Regions from separate parts of the Alkaliphilus sp. B6464 genome, predicted to be linked through region 1. Evidence: a T-box and tRNA genes for the amino acid it is inferred to sense, from the RefSeq annotation. Region 1 holds a T-box; the other holds one or more tRNA genes.

The links. The T-box of region 1 lies ahead of HYG84_RS09950 (valine--tRNA ligase). A T-box ahead of a tRNA ligase gene usually reads a tRNA of that ligase, here a tRNA-Val.
Region 2: it has a tRNA-Val gene. The T-box ahead of HYG84_RS09950 (valine--tRNA ligase) is inferred to sense a tRNA for this amino acid. The anticodon was not compared.

The regions. Positions count from the first base shown of each region.
Region 1 covers NZ_CP058557.1:2,053,322-2,064,207, forward strand. The annotation lists gene HYG84_RS09935 (ABC transporter substrate-binding protein) at 1-479, opposite strand, end outside; gene HYG84_RS09940 (hypothetical protein) at 669-989, shown strand; gene pgsA (CDP-diacylglycerol--glycerol-3-phosphate 3-phosphatidyltransferase) at 1,106-1,648, shown strand; T-box leader at 1,775-2,001, shown strand; gene HYG84_RS09950 (valine--tRNA ligase) at 2,058-4,712, shown strand; gene HYG84_RS09955 (bifunctional folylpolyglutamate synthase/dihydrofolate synthase) at 4,845-6,137, shown strand; gene HYG84_RS09960 (YncE family protein) at 6,321-7,268, shown strand; gene HYG84_RS09965 (DUF4364 family protein) at 7,361-7,888, opposite strand; gene HYG84_RS09970 (hypothetical protein) at 8,645-9,025, shown strand; gene HYG84_RS09975 (ABC transporter permease) at 9,126-10,886, shown strand, end outside.
Region 2 covers NZ_CP058557.1:3,097,114-3,107,999, forward strand. The annotation lists gene pepF (oligoendopeptidase F) at 1-1,279, opposite strand, end outside; gene HYG84_RS15740 (dicarboxylate/amino acid:cation symporter) at 1,537-2,685, opposite strand; gene HYG84_RS15745 (flavocytochrome c) at 3,158-4,621, opposite strand; gene HYG84_RS15750 (pyridoxamine 5'-phosphate oxidase family protein) at 4,958-5,437, opposite strand; tRNA gene HYG84_RS15755 (tRNA-Val) at 5,881-5,956, opposite strand; gene HYG84_RS15760 (RnfABCDGE type electron transport complex subunit D) at 6,183-7,145, shown strand; gene HYG84_RS15765 (FMN-binding protein) at 7,142-7,747, shown strand; gene rsxE (electron transport complex subunit RsxE) at 7,749-8,402, shown strand; gene HYG84_RS15775 (NADH:ubiquinone reductase (Na(+)-transporting) subunit E) at 8,402-8,992, shown strand; gene HYG84_RS15780 (NADH:ubiquinone reductase (Na(+)-transporting) subunit F) at 9,004-10,104, shown strand; gene dapB (4-hydroxy-tetrahydrodipicolinate reductase) at 10,157-10,876, opposite strand.

The DNA.
Region 1 (10,886 bases):
AAGCCATTTTTCTTTAAAACATACTCTAATGTCATGTTAGGCATTCCGCCCTTACGTCCACCAAGTAGTTCTTTTCCTCTAAGATCTTCTAATTTAAAATTAGGGTTTGGCTCTCTAGCCACTATAAATGAGCCATCACGTTGAGTTAGTTGGGCAAAGTTAATAGCGTAATCCTCTTTACCTTGATTATAAACATAGATTGAAGCTTCAGGACCCATAAAGCCAATTTCCACTTGATTACTTAATAGAGCTGCCATGGTCTTATCAGCACCTTTACCATCTATAATCTCGACCTTTAACCCTTCTTCTTCAAAGAACCCTTCAGTAACTGCGATATAATGGGGTGCATAAAATACGGAATGGGTTACTTCCATTACTTGTATTTTAGTAAGTTTTGTCTTACCACTGCATCCTGATAAGATCATGGTAGTAATCATTAGCAAAACAATTAGAAAGCTAAGATACTTTTTGTGTATCAATTTAATCCCCTCCAGCTTAAAAATAGAAAACTATGTAATCTATTATATTCTTATGTAAAATTTGTGTTACTTCATTGATAAACAAAGATAGTCGTTTAGAAGGGGTTTTACGACTGTTTGCTATCAAATGAATAAGAATGAAAAAACTGGCATAAAATCTTAGTATAGCGGACTAGAGGGGGGATTAGATTGTTCAATATAAAGGTTAATTATGGAACTAAAAGTAGATATGGTTATATAAAAGGAGAAATTGATAATTTTAGCTGGTTTGCATTAGTTCATAAGGATGAAGTAGAATTTGGAATAAATCCCGAAAATTTAGAAATAGGTAAAGGTAGAGTATCTAGATTATGTTTATATAAGGATATACCTATGTCAAACTATACAAAGAGACTAATTTATGCTAATTATAAAAGAGAATGGGATGTATTTAATAGAACCTATGAAGAAATGATAATGGATTTAGTTGGATATTTAGATAGAATATATTCTATTAAGGCAGTAAAATAGTATAAAGCTTAAATCAAATAATTTCTGGTATAAGTTTTGCAAATTTAATAAAATATGGTATTATTTATATTGTATGGTACATAGTCACAAAAATTGCTCTGAGACGAGGTGTATTAATGAACTTACCAAACATATTGACTACCGTGCGTTTTATGCTTATACCATTATTTGTAGGAGTATTTTTTTCACCTTTAGAAAAAAGCTTATTATATTCTGTTATAATCTTTATTCTTGCAGGAATTACAGATGTTTTAGATGGATATATTGCAAGAAAATATGATGTTATAACTAAGTGGGGACAAGCTATGGATCCATTAGCAGATAAATTAATGCAGCTAACAGTACTTATCTGCTTTACATTAAAGCAGTTTATACCAATATGGGTTATAAGCATATATGGAATAAAGGAGATTTCTATGATACTGGGAGGAATTGTTCTATATACTAAGAAAGATAAATTAGTAGTCCCAGCAAATTCCTATGGAAAGATAGCCACTATAGTTTTTTATATCGCTATTTTAGCTATAGCTTTTGATTTTATATATGGTAAAGCCTTGATTATAATTGCAGCATTACTTACTTTATATGCATTTGTAAGATATGCACTCTTAGGAATACAGGAAATAAAAAAACCGCCAATCTCTGGAACACCTGAGTAAAAATTAGTATTATAATATAATTATGGTGATGTTATTTAAAGATTATGTTATATAATAAAAAATAAATTTGAGAAACCTATTGACAAATCCTGTTAAATGGTTATAATAATATTAAATTTTATTAAGTAATCAACAATGATGAAGAGGAGTAAATAGTACACCCTTAAGAGATAAAAACCCATAGGCTGAAAGGTTTTTTAGGGCAAAGGCTATTGAAGGTAGCTTCTGAGTTTCTACGCTGAATAGAGTAGGTGTAGACGGGTAAACCGTTATATTTATTTAAGTGTCTATTTACATTATTTTTTGTAAATAGAAATTAAGGTGGTACCGCGAATATATCCTTCGTCCTTATTTTGGACGGAGGATTTTTTTATTTAAGAAAATATAAAATTTGAAGGAGGAATAGGTAATGGAAAATAATTTAGAAAAGAATTATAATCCTCAGGCGTTTGAAGAACGTATTTATAAACATTGGATGGATGCTAATTATTTTAAAGCAAAAGTAGATCCAGAAAAACAACCATTCAGCATTGTTCTGCCGCCACCAAACATAACAGGACAACTCCATATGGGTCATGCACTAGATCATACACTTCAAGATATTTTAATTCGTTGGAAAAGGATGCAGGGTTATGAAGCATTATGGCAGCCAGGCACAGACCATGCAAGTATAGCAACAGAGGTAAAGGTAGTTGAAAGTATTAAGGAAGAAGAAGGACTAAGTAAGCTGGATGTAGGTAGAGAAGGATTTTTAGAAAGAGCCTGGAAGTGGAAAGAGGAGTATGGGGGAAGAATAGTAGATCAAATGAAAAAATTAGGGGACTCTTGTGACTGGTCTAGAGAACGATTTACATTAGATGAAGGACTTAGTAATGCAGTAACAGAGGTATTTGTTAAATTATATGAAAAGGGATTAATATATAGAGGAAATCGTATTATTAATTGGTGTCCAGAGTGTAAAACTTCTCTTTCAGATGTAGAAGTTGAACATGATGAGAAGGCAGGACATTTTTGGCATATAAACTATCCAATTAAGGATAGTGATGAAGTAATAGAAATTGCAACAACAAGACCAGAAACTATGCTTGGTGATACAGCTATTGCAGTACATCCAGAAGATGAAAGATATAAGCACTTAATTGGTAAATATGCAATTTTACCTCTAGTTAATAGAGAAATTATCATAGTAGCCGATGAATATGTAGATCCTAAATTTGGAACAGGAGCTGTAAAAATTACTCCAGCCCATGATCCTAACGACTTTGAAGTAGGACTAAGACATAATCTTCCTCAAATTATTGTTATGAATGATGATGCTACAATAAATGCAAAGGGTGGCAAATATGCAGGTATGTCAAGATACGAGGCAAGGAAGGCTATTGTAAAGGATTTAGAGGAACAAGGATTGTTAGTTAAAATTAAGGAGCATAGCCATAATGTAGGCCAATGCTATAGATGTGATACAGTAGTAGAACCTTTAACATCAGATCAATGGTTTGTAAAAATGGAACCTCTTGCAGCACCAGCTATTGAAGCTGTTAAGGATGGAAGAATTAAATTTGTTCCAGATCGTTTCTCTAAAACCTATCTACATTGGTTAGAAAATATTAGAGACTGGTGTATTTCTAGACAATTATGGTGGGGTCATCGTATTCCAGCTTATTATTGTTCTGATTGTGGACACCTAGTTGTTTCAAAGGAAGCACCAACTACTTGTGAAAAATGTAATTCAAATAACTTTAAACAGGATGAGGATGTATTAGATACTTGGTTTAGCTCAGCTCTATGGCCATTTTCCACATTAGGTTGGCCAGAGGCAACTAAGGAACTTGAATATTTCTACCCAACAGATGTATTAGTAACAGGATATGATATTATTTTCTTCTGGGTAGTTCGTATGGCTTTTTCAGGACTAGAGTTTATGAATGAGATACCATTTAAACATGTATTTATTCATGGACTTGTAAGAGATGCAGAAGGTAGAAAAATGAGCAAATCCTTAGGGAATGGTATTGATCCCCTTGAAATTATAGATCAATATGGAGCAGATGCATTAAGATTTACTTTAGTTACGGGAAATTCCCCGGGAAATGACATGCGATTCCATATGGAAAAATTAGAATCTAGTCGAAATTTTGCAAATAAGCTATGGAATGCTACAAGATTTGTATTAATGAACTTAGATGTTGATTATATTGATAAGGACAGTGTAGAGGCTGAACTTACTGTAGTAGATAGATGGATAATTTCTAGACTTAATAAAGTATCCAGAGAAATAACAGAAAACATGGATAAATTTGAGTTAGGTCTTGCTGTACAAAAACTTTATGATTTTATATGGAATGAGTATTGTGACTGGTATATCGAGTTAGTAAAGCCAAGACTTTATGGCGAAGACATTAATAAGAAAAGAGCAGCACAATATACTCTAACTTATATATTAGAGAATATTTTAAAACTGTTACATCCGTTTATGCCATTTATAACAGAAGAGATATGGCAAAATTTACCTACTGTGAAAGATAGTGTAATTGTAGCAGAGTGGCCTAAGTACAAAGAAAATGAAATATGCAGTTTAGCAGAAGAGCAAATGGAATTAATCATGAATGCAATTAAAAGCATTCGTAATGTTAGAGCAGAGATGAATGTTATCCCTTCAAGAAAAGCAAAGCTTATTGCTCTAACTACAAAGGATGAAATTGCTAAAACAATATTAGACAACGAGGAATATTTTAGGACTTTAGCAAGTGTTTCAGAAATTGAGTTGGCAAAAAGTAAAGATCAAATACCTTCTGATGCTGTATCTACAGTTATTCAAGGAGCCGAGCTGTTTTTACCTTTAGATGACTTAATTGACTTTGAAAAGGAAATTGAAAGATTAGAAAAGGAAAAGTCAAAACTAGAGGGAGAAATTAAAAGAGTAGTAGGTAAACTTTCTAACGAAGGATTTGTTAGTAAGGCGCCAGCTCATTTAATAGAGGAAGAAAAGCAGAAACAGGCAAAGTATGAGCAAATGCTAAACAGTGTGTTAGAAAGATTAGAATCACTAAAAAATAGAGGATAAACAATATAAACAGTAGCCTGCATTTAATGTAGGCTATTTTTACTTAATAAAAAATAAGATTTAATATATATCCAAACTTTGATATTATAATTAAAAGACTAAATATTATAACATTTAGAATGGAGTGGAAAAATGAATTATCAGGAAGCCTTGGATTACATTCATGGAACTTATAAATTTGGTAGCAAATTAGGTTTAGAAAATATAAAGTATTTATTAAGCCTATTGGGTGATCCACATAAAAAACTAAAAATTATACATGTAGCAGGGACAAATGGCAAAGGATCGACCTCTTCATATATACACAGCATATTAAAAGAAGCAGGATATCGTGTTGGACTATATACCTCACCATACCTTGAGGAATTTACCGAAAGAATGAGGATAAATGGTGAAAATATTCCGAAGGATAAACTGGCTAATATAACTGCTATTGTTAAAGAGAAAATAGAAGGAATGGTTAATGAAGGGAAAAATCATCCTACGGAGTTTGAGGTTGTAACAGCTATAGCATTTTACTATTATGCTAAGGAAAATATAGATTTTCTTGTATTAGAAGTAGGGCTTGGTGGCAGATTGGATGCGACTAATGTTGTAGAAGATCCACTTCTATCTGTAATTACACCTATTGGACTGGATCATACAGAATATTTAGGAGATACACTAGATAAAATTGCATATGAAAAAGGCGGTATAATTAAAGAAAATAGCTTGGTATTATCTTATCCTCAGGAAGCGGAAGTTATAGATGTATTTAGAAATTTATGCGCGGAAAGAAATAGTAAACTTTTCGTAACAAGCTTTAACGAGTTAACCATACATAAAAGTACTATAGAAGAACAAGTTTTTTCAGTAAATATATTAGGTAATGTTTATGATAATATAAAAATACAATTAGTTGGAATCCACCAAATATATAATGCTTGCACAGCTATTGGTGCAGTTGAAGTTTTGCGTAAGTATAGAAATATTAATATTAGCGATGAAGCAGTATTAGGTGGGCTTTATAATGCAAAATGGCCAGGTCGCTTCGAAGTTTTACAAAGAGATCCGGTAGTAATTATTGATGGAGCACATAATCTACATGGTGCAGAAGCGCTTAGAAAAAGTATAGGGGCTTTACTAAAAGATTATAAAATTACTTTTGTTATAGGAATGCTTCAAGACAAGGATGTGGAAGGAGTGCTTAAGGATCTTATACCTTTAATGAGTAAGATTATTGCTACAAGGCCAGCTAATCCAAGAGCTATGAATGCAATAGATTTGGCAGATAAGTTAAAGGTATTTGGAAAAGAAACCTATGTAAGTGAAGATATTAAGGAAGCGATAAACATGGCTATTGAAGAAACAGAAGCAAATGAAGCAATTATTTTTGCAGGGTCACTTTATATGATAGGAGAAGTAAGAAAATTATTAATTAAATAAGCCGTAGATTTAGGTGTTAGATTTAAAATCTCTTATAAGGACAATAGGCAATATTATTATTTTAATAAAGAAAAGATATAACACGTATCCTCTGTCACATATATAAAATGCAATCATAAGATAATAAATATAGTTGAGTAGTCGGAAATATATTTTGTATACTTTTGATTGAGAGGTGATGGGATGAAGTGTTTATCCAATGACACTTTAATCATTTCTAACTTCTCCGATGATTCTATTTCCGTTATAGATTTAGTCGGAGGAAGAGAAATCCAAAGAATTAAATTATGCTATAATGGACAACGCTCTTCATCTTCACAATTCGGGCCTCACCATATTGCTCTGGATGAAAGAAGTAAACTTTTGTATGTCCCTAATAGCTGGCACAGTAGTGTTTCTGTAGTAGATTTAATTAGTGAGAAGATAATTGATACTATCTTTGTAGGAAGTTGCCCAAGTCAAGTTATCCTATGCCCCAAATACAATCATATATACGTGGCAAATACGGATTCTAATAGTCTGTCGATTTTAAGTATGGATAATCTGAAATTAATTATACAGCTTCCTACAGGAGAAATGCCTCACGGTATGGCTATGACAAATGATCAGGAGCGCATTTTTATAGGTAATTATGGTTCTGGCGAGATAACTGAGATTGAAACTAGAACAAACGAGAGACTTAAAAACCATAAGGTGAAATGTAACCCATGGCATTTAAGAATTGATGCTAGTGGTGAGTTTTTATTTGCAGTTAATTATAGTGATCAATTTAGTCGAAAAGGAAAGGTAGTTATTTACGAAACAAAAACATTAAAAGAAATAAAAACAATAACTATTGGCAAAATGCCAGTTGAAGCAACTAGTGATAAAACAAATGAATACTTATATATTACAGATTCTGATATGAGCTGCGTTCATATATATGATATACAAAATAATAAATATTCTGGAGAGATTAAAGTTAACTCTATGCCCCATGGTATAGAGTTAGATAGCGAAAAAGGAAGACTCTTTGTTACTAGTATACAGAAAAATACGGTTGATATAGTTGATACACATACAAGAAAAGTGATACAAAGTATATCAGTAGGTAAAGAGCCTACTAGCATAATTAAAAAATCCTTTAATTAAATCCTACTCTAGTGTTATTACTTATACAACTCATATAGCTGGCATATTTCTACATAGTAGATATTATGCCAGCTAATACTTTAAACATAAAACTATTCAATTAATAGATTGATAATTTGACCATACAGGCTTGGAGCACTTTCACGCCATTTTTCACAAATTTGTTTTGCATGTTTATTATTAGCTACACTTAATTTTAAATTAATAATAGGCATGTCTTTCTCAATTACTCCAAGCTTAACTAAATATTCATCATCTTTTATCTTTATGTAATCAGCCTTAACTTGTGTGTTCTTTATAAACTTTTCTTTTTGAACATTTAACAATTGATCTATTCGATCAATTTGAGATTTGGGGATACGATTAACAAAATAACTTAATGCGCTTTTTCCCTTTTCTGTAATTATAAAAATATGTTCATTATCCTTTTGTTTTTCAATAATAAACTTTGAATCCTTTAGCTCACCTAAAAATTGTTGAAGCATAAAATAATTCATAATATCATTTTCTAAAACAAACTGAGTAATCTGTGGGTTTGACATTGGAAACTCAATACGATCAAATATATGAAGAAGAAGCAGTTTGTTTTCTGCTAACTGTTGAGAGTTATTGGTAAACATAAATACACCTCTTTCTAAAAACGTTTAACCTTTATATAATATATTAATCTATTTATAGCTATTTTTAAAGTATAATTGTTGAAATGAATTATAATATATGACTTTTAATCTAAAAAACAAGATGATATTTAAAGAGGCACTGAAAAAGCATAGTTTTTCCGGTACCTTCTTTAAATAGACTATTTTTTAATATATTGGATCTACTATAGGTGATAAAGGTGTAAATGGCATTGTAAAAGAAGACAAACTAGGCTTCTACAATATATATTTAAGCTAAGCGTTGAGATATTGATAGAAGAGTTAGAATATCCGAATTAGAAAAAGTTCTATACAAAACTAATAATTTTAATGAAATTGTTGTATGTGTCGGAATATGTTCTATAATGCCATATGGTTATCATTGAATAATATGAAAACATATAGTAGTATGTTATTGAGTACAAGTCATGGTAAAATATGTAATAAAATATTAAATTTGGTATATAAACTTGTATTCTTATAAATGATTATTATAACTTGTAGTTCTTCCTTATACATGCTTTGATGTTTAAAATAATGTGATTAACATTAATGGTATATTTCACCACATACTTTTTTGGTTTTATAAAATCATATTTTAATATTTATCAAAGAATAACTTGCTAATACTCTAAATTATGATTTTATAATAAATATGAATATATACATGTATATATATAAATCAAACTAAATGGTGCATCATTTAGTAAAAAAATCAAATTTATGGAGGGTATAATAATGAAAAAAAGTAAATTGCTTATTAATTTAGCTTTATGTCTTGTCGTTTTGATTTGTTTTTCAGTTAGCGTGAATGCTGAAACTGCTTCTGTTGTTCTAGATGCAAGTGAATCGTCTGATTCTACAGATATTATTGGCCTTAGTGATTATGTAAATTATGAGGCAGCTAATTCGCCTAACTCACTGTTTAGTGTTTATGCTACTGTACATCGTTCTTTTCCCGGAAAAGGGTGGAGTAAAGAAAGAGAATCGCTTATGGCTAAAGGTACCGGCTCTAAAGGCAAAGTTACCGCTACTCAAGATGCAAATTGGCAATTAGAATTAAATCCTAAAGGATGGGGCTTTATAGGGTGTGAAGCTGTAGGTTCAATTTGGTATTAAACAGATGTTTATTAACTATTTCTAGCATATAATCATTAGATGGAGAAGAAATTCTCCATCTAATAATTTTATAAAATTTGCAATTTAAAGGGGAATTTAAATGATTACTTTAATAAGAAATAATTTTAAGTTATTTTTTAAAAGTATATATTTAGCATTAGGATTCTTTATATTTTCTATTGTAGTAAATGTGTATTTAATTGAAGGTATTTATAAATTGTCAATACATAAAGATGCACTATATTATCTAATTCATAGTCAAAAAATTAGTATAATTTATTTTGTTTTCTTTGTATTTATATCCTATGAATACTTAGTAAAAAGTAAAAATGAAAGCATATTAGAATGTTTTTCAGTGATAAACAATGGAAAATTTGAATTGTATTTTTCTAAATTAGCAGTATTGGTGATTACAATATTAATAATGACTTTAAATATAATGATATATAATTATATTGTATATTTTGTTATGAATGTAAATTCATTACCTTATGCGTATCATATATTCTTAAATAATTTTTTAAATGTTTTTTTAGTATCATTTTTAGGTGTTTGTATAGGGACTGTAACTTCATTATATTTAAAAAGATTTCCGGCATATCTTATAATGATATTCTCAACAGTTTTAATAAGTCCTATTTGTGAATTCGTACCTTATGTACTCTTTATGGGTTTTGAAGTAAATATATATCCACTTAGAGAAATATTTGATATTTTACCTCCAAATTTAGATTGGGTTGAAGAAGAACTATATGGATTGTCAATAGAGCCTTATAGATGGAACTTGTTAATATTTTGGATATGTTTTTTGAGTTCCTTTGTATTGTTAAAATTAAGCACTAAAAAATATAAATTATTAAATTTTGTAGCCATAATATTACTATCTTTTTCACTTATCAATTTGTATTCATATACTAAACCAGGTAGCATCGTAAAGAAAGATTATAACCCTAACAGTTTTGTGGCCTTTGATGAATTGTATTATATAAAGGATGTTCAAAAAGAAGAAAATGTAGAATTTAATATTTTAGCATATGATATGGATCTTACTATAGGCAGGCAATTACATAGTGATATAAAAATCTCCTTAGATGAAAAAGAATATTTAAATAGCTATAAATTTACCCTATATAGAAATTATAATGTTGAAAAAATACTTAGTAAAAAAAATGAAATATTAGAATTCAGAAGAGAAGGGGATTATCTAGAAGTATTCAACCCTACTAATGAAAAACTAGAAGAAATAAGAATTTTATATAGTGGATATAGTCCAGTATTTTATAGCAATTCTCAGGGAGTTTTACTTCCAGGCTGTTTTCCGTACTATCCAATAGAAGGATATAAAAAAATATATTTGAAGGAACAATCTGTATATATTCCAATAATAAGAGATGATAGTATTAAATTTAATGTATCCATAAAATCTAACTTAGATATTTACTCAAATTTACAAAAAGAGAATAATAATTTCTTTGGTGAAGCACAAGCGGTTACCTTAATTGGAGGTTTTGTAGAAGAAAAGAATATTGGAAATAATATTTTTTATGGCTTAACTTTAGAAAAATTAAATACAAATGCTTTATTAGATATTAACAATATATTGCAACCATACAAAAACATGTTTCTAGAAAATGAGGAACTTAATATTACTGGCAAAAAAATTTTTCAATCTCCAGCTACATTTACTAGTCGTGTAATGGATAATGGTTTAGTAAGTTTTAAAGACCATATTTTTGTATATAGTTTAAATAAAGAAAATTTAATACATGATTTCTTGCAATCTACTATACCACAAGATATTAAAAAAATAGAAATTAAAACTATATTCTTTGATTATCTTTTATATAAGAATAGAATTCTT
Region 2 (10,886 bases), 1.0 Mb from region 1:
ATGCTACCTCTGCTACAAATATTTTATAATCACTATAAATAAATGGTTGACTTTGAGCAGTATAATAGCTGTGAATTGAGTGTCCCATTTCATGTGCTAATGTAAACATACTGTCTACATTGTCTTTGTAGCTCATCAAAATAAATGGATAGCTATCATAGGTTCCCCAAGAGTATGCCCCACTAGTTTTTCCTGTATTTTCATAAACATCTACCCATCTATTTTCGAATCCAGATTTTAAAATATTAACATATTCTTTACCAAGAGGTTCTAAACCTTTCATAATCAATTCTTTAGCCTTTTCATAGCTAACCGACATTTCAACATCCTTTATCATAGGAGTATATAAATCATACATATGTAGTTCATCCACACCTAACATTTTCCTTCTTAAATTAACATATCTATGCATTAAGTGTAGATTTTCATGGATTGTATCTATTAATTTATCATATACACCTATAGGTATATTATTATCAAATAAGGCTGCATCTATTGAACTTTTATGTTTTTTCACCTTTGCAAAGAAGTAATCCTTCTTTAAGTTTGAAGAAAATGTGGTTGCTAATGTATTTTTGAAGCTATTATATGTATTATACAGAGCAGCAAAAACATCTTTTCTTACTCTTCTGTCAGAACTTTCTAATAGTTGTATAAAATTTCCATGAGTTACTTCTACTTCTTCACCGTTTTCATCTAATATTGTAGGGAACTTCATATCAGCATTGTTTAACATAGTAAATATATCTTGGGAAGCATGAGCTATTTCTCCTGCCTGCGCAATAATTTGCTCCTCTTCTATCGAAAGTACATGTTCTTTATTCCTTAGTATTTCACTTAAATAATGCTGATATTTCTTTAGTTCATCTTTTTCACTATAATATTGATTTATTTCCTCTTCAGAAATTTGTAAAATTTCTGGTACAAAGAAAGCAACAGCGCTTTCCATTTTAATATATAAACCTTGTGCCTTATCAGTTAATCCTTGGTATTTAGTATTTGTATTATCTTCATCCCTTTTCATCTTTGCATATGTATAGACCTTCAATGCTTTTTCATATAGTATTTCATAAAGATTTAATGCATTTAAAAGTCCTTTGCTACTATTAAGTTTTCCTTGGTACTGGCTGAACTCTTCAATAAGTTCTTTTACTCTGTTATAATCATTTTCCCAATGACTTTCATCTTGATACATATTTTCAATAGACCACTTAAACTCTTCACTAATTTCTACTCTTTCTAATACTTTTGTACCTTTATTATTTTTTTCTTCTCCCATTATACATTCCCCTTTCATTTTGTTTATATCTTCTTTTTGAATATACTATTTCAACATAAAATATATTTATCCTTTTTATTTATTTCCTATAACTTAAAACAATATAGGATTCGTATATTGCTACGAAATTACTCACATCGTAGTGTAAGTATTCCTTAAAATATTACTAATATTCTACGTAGTTTAGATAACCTTATAATCTATTACATAAAATGGAAGGTTAAAAACCCTCCATTTTATAGATAAAATATTTATTATTATTTTTTTCTAGCTATTCTATCTACTACCATAGCGATAGCACCATCTCCAGTTACGTTGGCAGCTGTTCCAAAGCTATCTTGAGCCATATACAGCGCCATCATTAACCCTAATTGAGCTTCTGTAAAACCAAGCATTGATGAAAGTAATCCAAGAGCCGCCATAACAGCCCCACCAGGTACTCCAGGAGCCGCTATCATAGTTACTCCTAGCATCAAAATAAATGGAAGCATTTGCCCAAATTCTAAAGTTGTTCCTTGTAAAAGCATTACAGCAAGAGAACAAGTAGTAAGTGTAATTGTACTACCTGCTAAGTGAATGGTAGCACATAAAGGCACTGCAAAGTCCGCTATCTCATCACTTACTTTATTTTTCTTAGTTGACTCAACAGTTACAGGAATTGTAGCAGCTGAAGATTGAGTTCCTATAGCTGTAAAATAAGCAGGAAGCATATTTTTAATAGCTGCAAACGGACTTACTCCAGCAACTGATCCAGCTACTAAAAACTGTATAATAATATATGAAATATGAACAGCTATTACTAATAAGAATACCTTACCAAATACAGCCATAGTTTGCATTACTTCACCTGTAAAGGCCATTTCAGCAAATATACCTGCTATATATATTGGTAACAATGGTATGATAATATTATCGATTACTTTTTCAATAATATTTTGGAATTCTTTTACAAAGTCAAACATAGTTTTGCCTTTAATTGCAGCAATTCCAAGACCAAGTAAAAATGCAGTAACTAAAGCTGTCATTACCCCCATAATAGGCGGTATTTCGAGTTCAAATATAGCTTCAACTTTTATACCTGTGCTTCCTATATTAGCACCACTTGGAATAAGCATAGGTAGTACATTACTTGCCACAAAATATGCTGCAGTACCTGCTATGATAGTCGATATATAGGCTAACCCTGCGGTAATTCCTAACAGTTTTCCCGCTTTATCCCCTAGCTCCGCAATACCAGGTGCAACAAAGGCAATAATTAATAGTGGAATTATATAACCTAAAAACTGTCCAAAGATGCCACTAAATGTCACAAGTAGTCTAGTTAAAAATTCAATTTTAGTGGTACCAATAATTATACCTAATATAATTCCGATCAGTAATCTTGGTAACAATCCTAGCTTCTTCATTCTTTCTCCTCCATTTCAATTGTTTTAAAATGATTAATAAATAATGATTTCCTTTAATAGGCAGCTCTTCCACACCTATTAATTTCCATTATATATTATCTATTATCTTTATTCAATCCAAGATTAATATTATTCTGTAAATTATTTATGTTTTATGCTTTTATATTATTTCCAAAAATTTTTGAATTACTACTTCCTATATATCTATTGTTAGATTTTTTTAATATGCTAGAACAGACAAACAGCAATAGTTTTAGAAAAAATAATTTTCCGACAACCATTGCTGTTTGTTTTCTTCCTAATACTTCACATGCTCCTAGCCCAGTAGGTTATATTTTACTCTTTAATTTAAAAGTTTTGTTTCATTTTTCTTCACCTATAGCAGTTGATAAAGAGCCAAATAAAAGAGAGGCTATCTCATTTCAGTGATATGATAAATCACCTTTGAGACGGCCTCTTTTAGCTTATTTGATTATTTTGCTGCATTCTGTCCTGCTATTCTACCAAATACTACGATGTCAGCTAAAGCGTTTCCACCTAGTCTATTTCCACCGTGTACTCCTCCTGTAACTTCTCCTGCTGCGAATAAACCTTTGATGATTTCTCCATCTTCATTTAATACTTCAGCATTTTCGTTTATTGCTAATCCACCCATTGTATGGTGTACTGCTGGTGCGATTTCGATTGCATAGAATTTAGAAGTTTCTAATGCTCTTGGCATATCTGCTCTTCCGAAGTCTGCATCTTTACCAGATGCTTGGAATCCATTATATTTTTCTACCGTTGCTACCAAGTTTTCCACTGGCATATTTAATGCTTCTGCTAATCCTTCAGGTGTATCAGCTTCTGTTACGATACCTTGCTTTATATATCCTGCAATTGCACTTAAACTATCAGTAATTCCTTGGTCAAATACTAAGTAAGCTGATTGACCTTCTTGTTCTAATATAGCTTTTGAAACAACGTCTCTTGTTTCAAGTTCTCCTACAAATCTATTACCTTCTCTATTTACTACGATTGCTCCGTTACCTCTAACTGCTTCTGTAATCATATATCCATTGCTTGGAACTGCTGTAGGATGAGTTTGAATTTCTTCTAGTTGAATTACTCCTGCACCAATTTCTTGTGCCATTTTAATTCCACTTCCATCTGCTCCTGCATGATTTGTTGTTACAAAACCTTCTAAATCAGGGTTAAGTGATACTAATATTTCAGGGTTTGCTCCAAATCCACCTGTTGCAAGAATTACTGCATTTGCTTTAATCGTAAGTTCGTTTCCATCTTTATCTTCAGCTATTACCCCAGCTACAACACCTTCATTTGTTAAAATTTCTGTTGCTTTTGTTTCAGTCATAACTTTCATTCCAGTGTTTTCTAAAGCAGTTTTTAATGTTTTAACGACTTCTGGTCCAACTGGCGCTCCACCTGCAGGTCTATGTGCTCTATTGTTAGTTGCTCCTGCTAATCTACCTACGTCGGTAAAGTCTCCACCAAGCTCTAATAACCAATCTATAGCATCTGCCGCTTTACTTGTCATAGTAGTTACTAAAGACTCTATATTCTTTTCGTAACCACCTTTCATCGTATCTTCAAAGTGAACTGTTGCATCATCTTCGATTTCCAATTCAGCTTGAACACTCGTTCCCGCTGCGTTTAATCCACCAGTTGCTCTTAAAGTGTTTCCTCCTACAATAACCATTTGCTCAAGGATTATCACTTCTTTTCCTGCGTTACGAACTTCTAGTGCAGCGGCTAATCCTGCTCCACCTGAACCAACTACTACTACATCTGTAGTATGTTCTATTTGAGCAGGTTGTTGTGGTTCAGGCGTTACTACAGGAGCCTTTGTCCCACATCCTGATAAAACTCCTACACTCATTGCTAATGTCATACCTAATAATACTTTTTTACTTCTGAACAATTTGTTCATTAACATTAATTAAGTCCTCCTTTATTGTCTATACCCAATGCCCAAATTTTATTATAGCAGAATTTATGGTATGTGCAATAAAAAAGTTAATATTTTATCAATCTCGGCTAGCTATATGAACCACCTCTATATTATCACATGTTTATATTACCTACCAAAGACTTCCAGGCCATTTCCTTGCACCTTTAGTTCTTTGTCCAATTTTACAAAAAAATAATACAGGGCTTGAATTTGCCCTGTATTTATGGGGTCGCCTGTCGGCTTTGCTGTTCAAAATTCCCATCATTACGGTATGCGGCATTGTGATGGGATAGACAGTCAAATGCTTATTCGGTGCGCTTTTTACTTCGCCGTCTTATTTACAAAATCAACTTCATATTTCCACTCGCCGTATTTTTGGTCGTTGTCGATTATCGTTCCGTTTGTAAGGGTGATACGCAAAACGATTGAACTTGGGCTGTCCTCGTCACCGTGGTCATCGAACCATTCGAAGATTTTTTTCATTTTCGCTCTGATTTCCGAATTTTTCTCGTCCTTGGCCCAACCGAGATTTTCAGCCGTGCCATTCGCAACGAACCAGTCTAACCCGCCAATGGCAACTTCGTTGTTCTTCTCAATTTCCAACATTTTGCTTTTCTTTGCGTCCGTAGAAACATAGAACATACCGTCCTCATAATAGGCATCAACCATACGGACAGAAGGGCGAGGATTGCCAGCAGCGTTCGCGGACAATGCTATGGTTGCAAGTGCGATAAGGTTGTCTTTACTACTGTTTCCGCAGCGTTCTTCCATAAGTTTCATCGCGTTTTCGTATTTGCTCATTTTAATTCCTCCAATGATGTATTTTAATTATTATACCACACATAACCTGATTAATATCTAACAATTCCAAATCTTACGTTTTTAAGAATTCATTATATATTTTTTGTAGTTAATTCCTTTATAAGTGCAGAAGGCACTAAATCATTAACATATGCTATCCTCAATAAGTATCTTATTAAACTTTCTCCTTTAAAAGGTAGTATTAGTTTAGGCAACATATTTTTTCATGAACTAATATCATTTTTTATATCAATCCTATTATTCATTTCCTAACTCCCTTTAGAAATAGTTATAGAGTAATTTAAAATTATTAATAAAGGCCTAGTCAGCGAGTTAACTAGGCCTTTTATTAATAATTTATGATATTGTCAATTGTTTTAGTTATGTATCAAATATTCATGCAAAATCTGTCCACCATTCGCGTAAATTACCATTTATTTTATTGGTGAGGATAATTGGACTTGAACCAACGACCTCTACGATGTCAACGTAGCGCTCTGCCAGCTGAGCTATATCCTCTAGTATATTTTTTATACTATAATTACTTTAAAATTCTATGTAAGTGTAATCTTAATGTTTATGATTAATTGAAATTATATCACCTAGATTTAAAATTTGCAACAATATTTGCAAATCAGACTATTTTTCATGGTATTGTAATACATTTATAGCTTTGAACGTATATCTGTAGGGTAGATAATAGTATAGTTAAAATAAATTTGCAAATTTAGGGAGGTAAGTCATAATGAGGGAGTTTTATAAAAAAACATTCCAAAAACAAGCAGGTATGCGAAAAGTTATAATGAGTCTAATTCCAATAATAGTAGGCTCAATTTACTTTTTTGGATGGCGTACACTAGTTTTAATGGCTACTATTACTTTATTTGGAGTAGCAACAGAATATTTATTCGAAAGGCGTCTTAACAAAAAAATCACTGAAGCAGTCTTTGTAACATGTATTTTGTTTACATTAACATTACCAGTCTCTACACCGCTATGGGTGGGAATTATAGGTATAGTCTTTGGTATTACTTTTGCAAAAGAAGTCTTTGGAGGTTTTGGGTTTAATGTATTTAATCCTGCCCTAGCTGCACGTACCTTTATTTATGTAACATTTCCAGAGCCTTTAACTATTAGTTGGAATGTAGCATCCAGTGGATTTCCTGGCGGGTTTGGAAAGTATATTACTCCTGCAGTAGATTCTATTTCCCAAGGATCTCCATTAATACATTTTGGAGAAACCAATACTATGTTACCTTTTAAGCAACTATTTTTAGGTAACGCTACAGGATCTTTAGGTGAAACAAGCGGACTACTTATTTTAATAGGGGCATTTATTCTTTTAAGACATAAATCAGCTGATTGGAGATTAATGTTAGCGCCAATTATAGGTTTTCTAACCTTCAACTCTATACTATATTTAAGTAATGTATCAGGTGCACAGCATCCATTATTCTCCTTGTTTTCTGGAGGATTTTTATTCTTATCTGTGTTTATGACTACAGACCCTGTTACGGCACCTAAAACAAAAGAAGGTAAATGGATTTATGGAGTATTAACAGGAATTATAACTACTATTATCAGAGTATTTGGACTCTTTGTAGAAGGCGCAATGTTCGCTGTTCTAATAATGAATATATTTGTTCCGATTATTGATGAAGCCGTAAAATATATAAAAACTCCTAGGAAAAAGGAGGTATCTGCGTGAAGAAATTTAGTTTTCGTCCAGTTATTTTTATGATTATTGTCACTGTAATATATACAGGCGTACTCGCTACTATTAATGAAGTAACCAAGAATAGAGTTTTATCTAATAACGAAGTAAAAAAACAAAGTGCACTACTTTATGTTTTAGATATACCTACCAAAGGTAAAAATCCTTCAGAAATAAACGAACTTTTTAACTCTCACTTTAAAGTTGTGGAAAGCGAGAACGACATTTACTATGAGGGCTACAAAGATAACTCTTTAGTAGCTAACATTTATCCCATACAAGGAAATGCTCTATGGGGAAGCTTGGAGGGATTTATAGGTTTAACTCCAGATTTAAATAAAATTGTAGGTATAGAGTTTTTATCCCACAACGAAACTCCTGGCTTAGGTGGCAGGATGGATGAAGATTGGTTTAAAGAGCAATTTAGAGAAGTTGTTATATCCAAAGAAGTATCAAGAGATTATATAAATTATAAGCCAAATATGGGAGGTAAGGTTGACTCTATTTCAGGGGCTACAGCTACCTCAAATTCGGTGCTCAATATTATTAATGAAAATATAGAAAAAGTAATTCTTGGCAAGAGAGGTGAGAAATAAAATGTTTAAACAAATAAAGAAAATTTTTGCTGCTGGTATCGTTCACGATAACCCCATATTTCGCCAGATTTTAGGTATTTGTTCTGCTCTTGCAGTTACTAACCTTATGATGAATTCCCTAGTAATGGGTCTAGGTGTAATATTTGTTACATCTTTTTCAAGCCTAACTGTATCTTTTCTTAGAAAATCTACACCTAAACATATCCGGATGATGGTGCAAACCTTGATTATATCTGCCTATGTAATTATAGTAGATATTGTTTTAAAAGCATATTTCCCTTCCATGAGTGAAGCTCTTGGTCCTTATGTCGGATTAATTATAACTAACTGTATTATTATGGGCCGCTGTGAGTCCTTTGCACAAAACAACACACCATTTTTATCTTTTATAGATGGAATAGCCTCTGGTATGGGATATACCTTGGTTTTACTTATTATTGCATTTTTTAGAGAAATTTTAGGCTTTGGAAGTGTATTTGGAATAACTATTATGGGTAATTGGTGGCCTAAATGGATATCTATGATTATGCCTCCAGGTGGATTCTTCATGCTTGCTCTGTTAATATGGGCAGCAAATACATATTTGGTTTCACAACAAGATAAGCAAGTATCAAAACAAGATAAACCAGTATCTCTAGCAGGAGGTGGCAACTAATGGAAGGTATTAATCCTTTAGTAATATTCTTTGCTTCTATTTTTACTAGTAACATGATATTAGCAAACTTTTTAGGCATGTGTTCCTTTATTGCTGTGTCTAAAGAAACTAAAACTTCTTTAGGCCTTGGTCAAGCAGTAACCTTCGTTTTAACTGGTACTACTATTCTAAACTATTTCATATACCACTACTTACTAGTTCCATTTGGGCTTGAATATCTTCGTTTTATAGTTTTTATTATTACAATTGCAGCATTTGTTCAATTAGTTGAAATGATAGTTGAACGTTATCTACCGACTCTATATTATTCGTTAGGAATTTTTCTACCATTAATTACTGTAAATTGTGCGATTTTAGGAGTAGCTATTTTTATGGTAATTCGTGATTATAATCTTTTACAGTCAATTGCCTTTGGCATAGGTTCGGGTATTGGGTGGATGTTAGCTATAGTAGCTATGGCTGGCATTAGACAAAAGATAAAAAGAGCCCCAATACCTAAAGGCTTAGAAGGAGCTGGAATCACTTTAATAATAACAGGAATGATGGCTTTAGCCTTTATTGGTTTCTCAGGAATTGTAAATATTCAGTAGGGGGTCAGCATATGTATAATATATTAATAACTGTAGCAGTAATTACTGGAATTACAGCAGTGCTTGCCCTTATACTAACTTGGGCCGATGTCCGCATTGCTGACTATGGAGAACGTAAAATAGTAATAAATAATGATAAAGAACTTGTAGTCGAAGGTGGGAATACGTTGTTATCTTCCTTAATTGCTAATGAAATTTTTATTCCATCTGCCTGTGGCGGCAAGGGAACATGTGGGTATTGCAAGTGCAAGGTAGATAGTGGTGCTGGTCCTGTACTTGCAACAGAACTTACATATCTTTCAGATAGTGATATGAAAAATAATGTTCGTCTATCCTGCCAGGTAAAGGTTAAGGATGATATGAGCATACAGATTCCAGAAGACTTATTTAATGTAAAACAATTTAAAGGTGCCATAGAGATTGCCAAGGATATTACACCTACTATTAAGTTTTTAAGGATTAAAATTACCGATGGACAAGAAATCGATTTTAAAGCTGGTCAGTATGTTCAGCTACTAGCACCGCCCTATGGAGATAGTACAGAAGAAGTTTTCAGAGCGTATTCAATTGCTTCTTCTAGTTTTGAAAAAAACTTTATAGATTTAATAATAGGTTATGTAGATGGCGGCATTCTAACAACTTACGTACACAAACATCTTTCCGAAGGTGATAAGGTAACTTTTAACGGTCCCTATGGTGATTTTTATTTACAGGAATCTGAAGTAGATGTAGTTTTAGTTGCTGTAGGTACAGGTATGGCTCCAATTAGAAGTATACTTTATGAAATGCTACATAAGAAAATTGATCGTAATACTATCTTCTTTTTTGGAGCTAGAACTAAAGATGACCTATTTATGTTAGATGAGATGAAAATGTTTGAAAATGAACTTCCTAGATTTAGATTTATCCCATGTCTATCTCGTCCACGAGAAGAAGATAATTGGCAAGGGCATGTTGGTAGGGTAAATGATGCTATATTCAAATATTTAGAAGGAAAAGATAGTACAGAAGCTTATTTATGTGGAAGTGCTCCTATGATAGACTCCACAGTTAATGCTCTTATAGATAAAGGAATACTTAAAAATAATATTTTCTATGATAAATTTGATTAACAAAGGGAAGGACTGTAATCCTTCCCTTCAAATTTTTTGGTATCAATTTAGTCTATAACTTTAATACATCCTTCATTGTATATAGACCCTGTTCTTTAGCTATAATAAACTTTGCTGCTTCTAATGCTCCCTGTGCAAAAACTGATCTATTGTGAGCTTCGTGAACTATTTTTAAAGTTTCTAATTCATTTATAAAGTTTGCTTCATGATAACCAACAATATTACCTCCACGAATTGCATGTATACCTATTTCTCCCTTTTCCCTTAGACATTCTCCAGCCCTGCCATATTGATGCTTTCTCACCTCTCCTAGCCCTTTTTCTATAGATTCAACAATAGATGTAGCACTTCCAGAGGGGGAATCTTTTTTACGATTATGATGAGCTTCTATTACTTCAATATCCACTTTTTCATTTAATATCGATGCTGTTTGCTCCACCAATGCAAATAATATATTCATTCCTAGAGACATATTAGTTGATTGTAATATTGGAATTTCACTAGAAGCAACTCTTATTTGCTCTAACTGATCCTTACTAAATCCTGTTGTTCCAATTATTAAAGGTATTCTTTTTTCCACGCAAAGCTTCAATACATCATCTAATGCTGAAGGATGTGAAAAGTCCACCACTACATCATAATTATCACTTAGTAAGTCTTTAGATGTCTTTTCATCTATACCATTAATTTCTTTCCAAAATGGATCCTTATTAGCTAGCTCTTTTATTAATCTGCCCATATGTCCGCTTATACCATAAATTAATAAATTCATATAGATAAGC